DNA from 2 places in the Pantoea eucrina genome. Region 1 is predicted to be linked to the other one. Evidence: predicted binding sites of a transcription regulator. Region 1 holds the regulator's gene; the other holds the start of a gene.

Region 1 (5,315 bases):
GCAGCGCAGGAGCTGCACCGCGTGCCTTCTGCTATCAGCTATACCATCAGGCAGCTGGAGAGCTGGCTTGCCGTGGAGCTGTTTGAACGCCAGCATCGGGAGGTGGTCCTGACGCCGGCCGGCGAGCATTTTGTGCGAGAAGGCCGCTCTGTTATCAAAAAAATGCTGGCAACGCGACGCCAGTGTCAGCAGCTGGCCAACGGCTGGCGCGGCCAGCTCACTATTGCCGTTGATTGTATCGTCAAGCCGCAGCGCACGCGCCAGCTGGTGAAAGATTTCTATCGCCACTTTCCCGATATGGAGCTGATCATCAGCTATGAAGTGTTTAACGGCGTATGGGATGCGCTGGCCGATGGCCGGGTTGACGTAGCCATCGGCGCCACGCAGGCGATCCCGGTTGGCGGACGCTTTGCTTTTCAGGATATGGGCGCCCTTAACTGGCGCTGCGTGGTCAGTCCGGATCATCCACTGGCGCAGAGCGCGCATCCTGACGAAGAGGCGATGCGCGCCTGGCCGTCGCTGGTGCTGGAAGATACGTCGCGCGCGCTGCCGCGCCGTATGACCTGGACGCTGGATAATCAGCGCCGGCTGGTGGTGCCGGAGTGGGAAACCGGAATCGACTGCCTGCAGGCTGGCCTGTGCGTGGGGATGATCCCGGGACATCTGGCGCGGCCGCTACTGGATAGCGGCGCGCTGGTGGAGCTGATATTACCGCAGCCCTTTCCGGAGAGTCCCTGCTGCGTCAGCTGGGCCGAGCAGCGGGCGTCGCCAGCGCTGATCTGGCTGCTGGAATACCTGGGGGATGCTGAGACGCTAAACCATGAGTGGCTCAGCGAGCGCCACGCTTAGCGGCGATAGTCGCGAAACGGACCATCCCCGACGGAGCGACGCTCAATCAGACTGGGCTGAACTTCAATTGTTTGCGGCTCTTCACGTTTACTGGTAATGCGGTCCAGCAGCATCTCCAGCGCTTTCTCACCCAGCTGAGCTTTGGGCTGATGCACCGTCGTCAGCGCCGGCGTAAAGTAGCGGGCGTTGCGCACATTATCATAGCCGATCACCGAAATATCCTGCGGTACGCGCAGGCCCATCTCATCGGCGGCGCAGATGGCGCCCATTGCCATAATATCGCCGCCGCAGAACACAGCGGTAGGCCGCTGCTTCTGGCTCAGGATCTGCTGCATCGCCTGATAACCCGACTCCGGCTCAAAATCGCCCTGTACGATCCACTCCGCACGCACCGCGATCCCCGCTTCCTGCATCGCCTGCAGGAAGCCGGCGTGCCGTCCGCCGCCGGTATTGCGCTCCAGCTGGCCCGGAATAGCGCCAATATCGCGATGACCCCGCTCGATCAGGTAACGGCCGGCCAGATAGCCGCCCTGAAAGGCGTTATCCTGCACGGTATCGGTAAAATCCCCGCGGGAAGCGCCCCAGTCCATGACCACCATCGGAATATTGCGATTCTCTTCCAGCATCTGAAGCAGATCGTCCGGATACTCAGAGCACATCACCAGCAGGCCATCTACCCGCTTTTGCGCCATCATCGACAGATAGGCGCGCTGTTTTTGCAGGTCATTGTGCGCATTGCCCAGAATCAGCGTATAGCCCTGAGCGAAGCAGTGGTTTTCAATCGCTTCAATGATTTCAGCAAAGTAGGGGGCTTCGCTGGATGTCGCCAGCAGACCCAATGTTTTCGTGTGATTAACCTTCAGGCTGCGCGCCACGGCGCTGGGAGAGTAGTGCAGCGCTTTAATCGCCTCCCACACGGCATTACGCGTCTCTTCAGCGACAAAGCGCGTTTTATTGATGACGTGCGAAACCGTGGTCGTTGATACGCCAGCGCGTTTTGCCACATCTTTAATTGTTGCCATGAAAATGGACCTCTTAAACCTATCGCAACTTTATGATAAGTATAGTGTTAAACGTTTGCGTCTGCGCAGGGTTTTCTGCCCGGTTTCAGCATAAAAATGGCTGATTTAAGGCGAGTAATTAACCGTAACAGATAATGACAGCAGCGTGCGCAAAAGGTGTTGCGCAACGAAAGGCGGCGATTCTAGCAAGGTGAGGGGCATAAAACGAGATTTTTACCTGAGGTCAGGCGAAAATATTTAGATTACGGCAGCCGGTATGTGTTCAGGCCAAAACGCGCGCGGCGTGTTGCGCAACCGCTAACGAATGGTTTTAGGTGTCATCATGCGGCGTGCGCCAACATAGTGCTTCTGCCAGTAATCTTCACCCAGCGCGCTGATCTGAATATCCTTGCCGGTACGCGGCGACTGAATAAATTTGCCGTTACCCAGATAAACGCCAACATGATCGGCTGTACCGCGATTATTGATGCGGAAAAACACCAGATCCCCTTTCTCCAGCATTTCGCGCTTGATGGGAGCGGCATCGCGCAGATGATACATTTCGTTGGCCGTGCGCGGCAGTTTGAAACGGACCAGATCTTTGTAGGCGTACCAGACCAGGCCACTGCAATCGAATCCGGTAAGCGGAGAGGTGCCACCCCACTGATAAGGTTTGCCCAGCTGGCCCATAAGTTTAGTCATGGCGGTTTCACGCGCCTTCTGGTAGCGCAGACGGTGGGATTTGCTGAGCCTGATACCGGTCAGCGCATCGGTACTCTCTTCCGCGGCTGCTATTTTCCGGCTGGTACGCTGATGACCATATTTTTTGCTGGCGGAGAGGGCGGGCGCTTTTTTACGGGCGGTACGGGAAGTCGCAGGCGGTTCTGCGTGCAGGCTTTTTTTCGATTTAACTTTTTGTACGGGCGTGACGCGTGTTTTTTTAGCCGAGGTTTTAACCGGACGTCGTTTGCGGCGCTCATCGTCGCGCGCACTCTTTTTCTCCGCTTTCTGCAGGCTGGCGTTAACCGGCTTGTGCGGTGAAGCAGCGGCCACGTTAAAAAACAGCTGAGCAAAAGCCAGTATGAAAAGCGTAATCAGTAAACGCATAGTCCGGTTACAGGTTCGGCAGGCTGCAGAAGCAGACCGCGGCAATATTAGAAAATTCTGATCAGCGATCAGCGCCGGATTGATTCTAATCCACTTTTTTTACAAAAGGTAAGGTCTTTTTTATTAAATCCATCAACACAAGGGCTGTGCAGCAAAAATGAGCGGTTTCAGGCGGTTAACGCAGCATATTTATTGCTAATCGTGTATTAATACACACTTCGTCATACGCCCGTGGCGGCAAACTTAACAAACATGGCGATTCATGCCGCAGCGAGGCAAATTCCCGATTTCAGTCGCGGGATGAAGTCGCTACAATAAACAAACACGAAGTGAAGAATTAAGGAAGGCAAAAATGAGTACTGTTGAAAAAATTCAGCGCCAGATCGCAGAAAACCCGATCCTGCTGTATATGAAAGGATCGCCAAAACTGCCAAGCTGCGGCTTCTCAGCTCAGGCTGTTCAGGCGCTCTCTGCCTGTGGCGAACGCTTCGCGTATGTTGATATCCTGCAGAATCCTGATATCCGTGCTGAACTGCCAAAATACGCTAACTGGCCAACCTTCCCGCAGCTGTGGGTGGATGGGGAGCTGGTCGGCGGCTGCGACATCATCGTTGAGATGTTCCAGCGCGGTGAACTTCAGCCGCTGATCAAAGAAACCGCTGAGAAACACAAAGAAGCGGAATAAATTAAAAGGCCGGCGCTGTGCCGGCCTTTTTCATTCTCTTACTCTGCCGCGCTTTCGCCTGACGCTTCGCTCTCTGCCTCAGCGTCATTTAGCGCCAGCGGCCAGCCACCTAAACGTTTCCAGCGGTTTACCAGCTCGCAAAACAGCATTGCCGTCTGCTCTGTATCATAAAGCGCCGAGTGCGCCTGCGTGCTGTCAAAATCGATACCTGCCGCCTTGCACGCTTTTGCCAGCACCGTCTGTCCCAGCACCAGCCCGCTCAGCGCCGCCGTATCAAAGGTGGCAAACGGATGAAAGGGGTTGCGTTTCAGGCTGGCGCGCTCAGCCGCCGCCGTAACGAAGCTGTGATCAAAGTTGGCATTATGCGCCACAATAATCGCCCGGTTGCAGCCGCTCTCTTTAAGCCCTTTGCGCACCTGTTTAAAGATGGCGTGCAGCGCTTCATATTCGCTCACTGCGCCGCGCAGCGGGTTCGCAGGATCGATACCGGTAAACGCCAGCGCTTCAGGATGAAGAAGGGCACCTGCAAAGGGTTCAATGTGAAAATGCTGGGTTTCGTCACGCTGCAGCCAGCCATCCTCATCCATTTTCAGGGTCGTGGCGGCAATCTCCAGCAGCGCATCAGTCTGCGCATTAAAACCGGCGGTTTCGACATCGATAACTACCGGATAAAAGCCGCGAAAGCGTTGGTTAAGGGCGTTCTGGGCGTTCGATTCAGACATCAGGATCTCATAGCAGTGAAAAGGGCAGCGCGCATTATGGCAAAAAAGGCGGGAGGGTGCAGCAGATGAGAAAAACCAGCCCGCAAATTTGCGGGCTGGCGTCAGGCATCAGTTACCAAGGCCATTACCGGCATGCTTGTTTTCAATCAGCTCAATTTTATAGCCATCGGGATCTTCAACAAACGCAATAATCGTGCTGCCACCTTTAACCGGGCCCGCCTCACGGGTTACGTTGCCGCCCGCGCTACGGATGCGCTCGCAGGTTGCGGCGACATCGTCTACGCCCAGCGCGATGTGACCATAAGCGTTCCCAAGGTCATATTTTTCCGTACCCCAGTTATAGGTCAGCTCAATGACCGCACCTTCGCTCTCTTCGGTGTAGCCAACAAATGCCAGAGTATATTTATATTCTGCATTTTCACTCTGACGCAGCACGCGCATACCCAGTACGCGGGTATAGAAGTCAATTGAGCGTTGCAGATCGCCAACGCGTAACATGGTGTGAAGTAAACGCATAACATCCTCTTTTTTAACATGGTCAGATTTTGACGCAGAAACAGTACAAGTATAGCGGGTGACGGGGCTGCCGCATCGTTATGCGGCAGCTGCCGGTTACAGCGTCGGGTAGTCGATGTAACCTTCCGCACCGCCGCCGTAGAAACTCTCCGGGCGCTGCGGGTTAAGCGGAGCATCCTGCTGCAGGCGGGCAACCAGGTCCGGGTTGGCAATAAAGTCGCGGCCAAACGCCACGGCATCAATCAGGCCGCGCGCGATCAAATCATCCGCTTTTTCCACGCTGTAGGCGCCGGCACCGATGATCACACCGGGGAAAGCCGTGCGGACTTTTTCGCGGAACGCATCAGTGTAAGGTTTGCCACCCGCCCAGTCTGGCTCAGAAAGGTGCAGATAGGCCAGGCCGCGTTTGCCCAGTTCACTGATATACCAGAGCGC
Region 2 (5,315 bases), 260 kb from region 1:
AGGATCTGCAGCAGCGCTGCCCGGCTGGCGTACGCGTGGAGCAGTTTCGCCCTAACCTGGTGGTCAGCGGTGCCCCCGCCTGGGATGAAGATAGCTGGAAGCGGCTGCAAATCGGTGACGTTGAGTTTGTCGTGCCGAAACCGTGCAGCCGCTGCATATTTACCACTATCGGGACAGAGAACGGAGAGAAACATCCGGCGGGTGAGCCGCTGACCACGCTGCAGGGCTTTCGCAGCGCGCAGGATGGCAGCGGTGATATCGATTTTGGCCTCAATATGATAGCCCTGAACAGCGGGCTGATCCGCAGCGGGGACAGCGTGACGATTCTGGAACGCCATACCCCGCGCGTCTATGGTGCCGGCAAAACAGAAGCTTCGCTGACAGCAGAGCCAGGTGCGCCTGCCAGCGTCACCATTACCTGTCAGGGCCGGCGTTTTGAGGGAGATAATCAGCAGGTATTACTGGAGCAGCTGGAGATGGCCGGGTTTCGTATTCCCTACTCCTGCCGGGCCGGGCTGTGCGGCAGCTGTAAAGTCACGCTGGTCGCCGGCACCGTCAGGCCGTTAAAGCAGAGCGCCGTACGTGCTGACGGCACTATTCTGAGCTGCAGCTGTATTCCAGACAGTGATATTGAGCTGGGATAAAATCTAAACCGCGCGCGCGTACCATGTCGCCAGCTGCAGCGGCTGCAGGCGATCGTTCATGATTTTGATCGCATCGCCAAGCTGCATGCTTTTTCCCGCCATGCTCAGTGCCGGCTGCGCCACCAGACAGAGCGCCGCGTTTTCACTGCTTTCTACTACCAGCAGCTGTGCCTGCTCACCGCTCTCAGCCAGCGTAGCCGTGACCATATCGCCCGCGACCGGCTGCCAGCTATGTTTATGGCTGATGAAGTGCCAGCTTTTTGGCATCAGCGGCTTGAGGAAGCGGCTTGCCACCAGCGCATTCAGGATCAGCTCGGCACGCTGATGAGCAGATAATTCACTTTCACGACAGCGGTCGTCGAAACTAAAATAGAGTGCGGCATCATCGACGCAAAATCCGCTGCTGTTAAAAGCGTCGGGCGTCAGCATTTTGCGGGAGAAGCGGGAGCGGAAGAGTGTGCCATCAGCCAAATCAAGCATCATACGGTCATGCTCGGCGTCATAATACCAGCGCCAGTTGTCATCGGGTTTGATTTTCATGATGTGCCTTGTGGGATTCTGCTGCGCTAAATGGCGCCTAAAAAATAAAATATCGCTTTAAGCAAAAAGCTGAAAAATAGAACAACAGGGGAAAATATAAACGAGCCAGAGGGAGAAATAAACCCCCTGGCCGGGGAAAGTGAGATATGTCTTAGAGGTGGGTCACGATATCTTTAATTAAAGCCGGTCCCTGATAAATAAATCCGGAGTATATCTGCACCAGGGTGGCGCCCGCGGCAATTTTTTCCCGTGCGGCGATGAGTGAATCTATTCCACCGGCACCAATAACAGGTAAGCGCCCCTGCAGCTCCTGCGCCAGCCGGCGGATTACCTCTGTGCTGCGCGTCTGCACCGGGCGTCCGCTCAGGCCGCCCGCTTCATCTGCATGTTTAAGTCCGCTGACCAGCGTACGATCCAGCGTGGTATTGGTTGCAATCACACCATCAATCTGGTGACGCACCAGGCTGTCAGCAACCTGGATTAATTCCTCCTCAGACAGATCCGGCGCAATCTTTACGGCCACCGGAACATATTTAAGGTGTCGCTGCTGTAGTTCCTGCTGTTTTAATTTAATCGCCACCAGCAAATCGTCCAGCGCATCGCCATATTGCAGCGTACGCAGACCCGGCGTGTTAGGTGAAGAGATATTTATCGCAATATAACCCGCATGGGCGTAGACCTTCTCCATGCAGATCAGGTAATCCTCTTTCCCCTGCTCAACCGGGGTATCTTTATTCTTGCCAATATTGATCCCCAGTACGCCTTTAAATCGCGCTTTTTTGACGTTCTCTACCAGATGATCAACCCCGTGGTTATTAAATCCCATGCGGTTAATGATGCCGCCCGCCTCAACCAGACGGAACATACGCGGTTTATCATTTCCGGGCTGCGCACGCGGCGTTACCGTACCGACTTCAATAAAACCAAACCCCATCGCGCCAAACGCATCAATGCACTCCGCGTTTTTATCCAGCCCGGCCGCCAGACCCAGCGGGTTGGGAAACGTCAGGCCCATACAGCTTACCGGACGCGCCGGCAGCGACTGCCGAATCAGCCCCTCCAGCGGCGTACCGCTGATAAAACGCAGCTGCTGGAAAGTGAGTTCATGCGCGCGCTCGGGATCGAGTTTAAACAGGGCGGGCCGGACGATGGGATATAACATGCACTCTCCTGAATGGCAGTAAAGGAAGAAACAGCGGGTGCACGGGAAGACGTGCGCCAGAATGGTAAGGTGCTCTGGCGCAAAAGTAAATTAGTGACGAACCTCAGAACAGGATCGCGATCAACGGCGGGATGAATAACGACTCAGGCGATTACGGCACGCCTGCAGACCGTGATAGAGCGGCGGACAATACCAGAGCAGTTTCAGCCGGGTATTATGCCGTAATACGCGCCGCACCAGACTGTTTACCCGCGGCTGCCACTCGGCAGGTACTTTAATGCGGTGTTTACGGATCTGTGCCAGGCAGCCATGCATAATGGTCTGATAGTAGTCATCCAGTAATGCCTCATCCTGCGGCAGCTGATGCTCTCGCAAAAACGCTTCGCTGCTGTCGCGGGCGATAAAGTAATTTTTTATCCAGGAGAAGTCGCGGGTGCTTTGCGACAGCGAACTCTGCATAAAGCGCTTGTAGTAGTAGCTCTCGCCGGTGCAGTAGAAACTGTGCGCCTGCATATAGAGCGCGAACATAAAAGGCGCATCTTCATGATTCTGAATCGGCAGGAAACTCAGCCCCAGCCGCTCAATCAGCTGCCGGGAAATGATGCTGCTCCAGATCACCCGGTGCGCCGACTGATGCTGGATCAGCGTGCGCAGACTTTCGCTGCCGCCGGAGAAAAGGCCGCTGACGTGACGCTGATGAATCGTCTGATAGTGGCGCTGCGGTTCCGGGACGTCGAAAAACATTTTTGCGCCGAAGCAGAACAGCTCAAGTCCGGTATGCTGCGCCTGCGCGCGCCGGAAATCGGCAAACAGAGTGGCGGAGATAAAGTCATCGGCATCCATAAAATAGAGGAAATCGCCGGTGGCGACCGCCAGCCCTTTCATCCGCGCTGCGCTGACGCCGCCGCGGTTGCCGCTCAGCAAAGTGACCTGCGGATGCGCCTCAGCGAACGCCGTAAGCCAGCTCACGCTCTCATCCGTTGAGCCGTCGTCAATGATAATAATCTCATCTGCCGGCGACGTCTGCTGCAGCAGCGACTGCATCGTCTCCGGCAGCCACGGGGCGCAGTTCCAGTTCGGAATAATGACCGATATAGTCGGGACGGAGCGCGACGTCATACTTATCCTCTTTCTTCAGCATTAACAACGGGTGTACGGCGCAGGCGCTTCAGCACCAGGCTATGCAGCAGACAGCAGACGCCGAGATTCACGGCACCAATCAATGCCAGCCAGAGCAGATTAATCCAGCGATTCTGATTCCACTCAATAGGCAGCAGCGTGCTCAGGCCGGCAATCAGGCCCGATACCGCCCAGATCAGCGCCACGTCGCGCGTCAGCCAGCTGAAGTGGATACCCGGCGCAAAACGACGGTGTACCAGCCATGCCCAGCCAACCAGGTAGAAAATGTTCTGCGCCAGCCACAGCCAGCCGGTTCCCAGCGCGCCGTAGTGAATCGCACACCAGATGTTAAGCGGCACCAGCAGAATGGCAAACAGGGTAAAGCCCTGCATATGGAGTTTTAGGTTGCCATTCACGTACTGCAGGTGATAGAGCAAGCCACAGATCGCCTGAATTCCGCTGCCTAAGGCGTAAAGCGTCAGGACAAAAGCCATCTCATCGACAATCTGCGTTTTTTGCGTCCACGCCCAAAGCAGCGGACCAGAATAGCAGGCGATAGTGATACTGAGCGGGGCCATAAAAATGGCGACTGCCTGCGTGGTGTAACGGTAGAGACGCAGAGATTCCGCATCGCCCTGCTGCCGGGTTTTCATGCCGGTCATGCGCGGCACAATCGCCTGCATAATCGGGCTGCTGAGCAGCAGGATACCGGTCGCCGCCGTTGCCACGACGGTAAAGGATCCGTACTCGCTCAGCGGCAGGGTTTTAGACAGCACCAGACGGTCAATCTGCGAGATAAACGTCCAGATTGCGCTGGAGAACGCGGCGCTCAGCGCAAAGCGAATAAAAGGCCTCAGCACCTCTTTCAGGTCGCTGCGCTTCTCTTTGCGCGCGGCGCGCGGGATAAGCTGATACGCCTTCCAGATGCAGCAGCCCGCCTCGGCGATGGAGACCAGCAGCTGCCAGATAAAGAATGTCAGCACGGCGTTGGCGAAGAGCTGGATCACCAGCACCGCACCAAAGGTGCGCAGCGTGGTAATAGTCAGGTTAACGCCATTCAGCCAGACCTGATGTTCAAAGCCGATGATCACGCTGCGATAGGGACTGGTGCGCCAGCGAATGGCCGCGGTGATCACCATAATTGCCACGGCGATAACCACATCGCCGGCCGGCAAATGACGCGCATCCAGCCAGTGTGTCGCTATCCAGGGCGTTGCCAGCCAGCCCAGCACCACCAGCACCAGCGTGGAAAAAAGGAAAAAGCGCGTCAGGGTGGTAAACAGCGCCGGAAACCAGACAAATTCTTCCTGATTAGCGCGGTAGCGCGCCGCTTCACGCATCAGCGTGGTGGAGACGCCCGCATCCAGCAGCTGCAGCCAGGTCAGTAATATAGAAAAGAAGCCAACCAGGCCATACGCTTCCATCCCCAGATTCTGAATATAGAGCGGCACCACTAAAATACCTGACAGCGTCAGGTAGATCTGCCCGACATAGTTGGCAATCGCATTACGTTTGATAGACATAAAAGTATGGGGGTCTGGGTATTTTTCTCAATGTCTTCAAGCGTGACACAAAAATGTGACAGCGCCCACAGGAGTAATTCTTAAAAACCACCTGGCATTCACGCCGCAGCTTTTTCTTAAATTCATCAATAAAAAACAGAGATCGGGCCATTTTATCCGCCGCTGCTCTGTGAGCCCGACTGGCAGCGCAGGCAGTAGCGTTTCGCAGGCAGCAGATCGGCAGCGGGATCCGTTTGCCGTTTTAAAGCTTTTGATTGCCGGATAAATCATTTACCCCTTTTCCGGCGCTCTGGCAGGATTAAGACAATCAGTTCTCAATTAAACATT

What was found. The regulator PurR, encoded in region 1, represses purine synthesis genes. The targets are predictions, from matches to a motif close to CANGCAAACGTTTGCNTG.
Region 2: a site for PurR is predicted at 2,389-2,406, ahead of pyrD (quinone-dependent dihydroorotate dehydrogenase). Genes of this name have one in related genera too.

Annotation. Positions count from the first base shown of each region.
Region 1 is NZ_CP083448.1:1,463,071-1,468,385, forward strand. Features, by position in the region: gene punR (DNA-binding transcriptional activator PunR) at 1-849, shown strand, start outside; gene purR (HTH-type transcriptional repressor PurR) at 846-1,871, opposite strand; gene LAC65_RS06900 (C40 family peptidase) at 2,169-2,957, opposite strand; gene LAC65_RS06905 (Grx4 family monothiol glutaredoxin) at 3,310-3,642, shown strand; gene rnt (ribonuclease T) at 3,681-4,364, opposite strand; gene gloA (lactoylglutathione lyase) at 4,473-4,880, opposite strand; gene nemA (alkene reductase) at 4,977-5,315, opposite strand, start outside.
Region 2 is NZ_CP083448.1:1,206,015-1,211,329, reverse strand. Features, by position in the region: gene LAC65_RS05615 (YcbX family protein) at 1-644, shown strand, start outside; gene LAC65_RS05610 (cell division protein ZapC) at 648-1,184, opposite strand; gene pyrD (quinone-dependent dihydroorotate dehydrogenase) at 1,336-2,346, opposite strand; gene LAC65_RS05600 (glycosyltransferase family 2 protein) at 2,467-3,465, opposite strand; gene LAC65_RS05595 (lipopolysaccharide biosynthesis protein) at 3,468-4,988, opposite strand.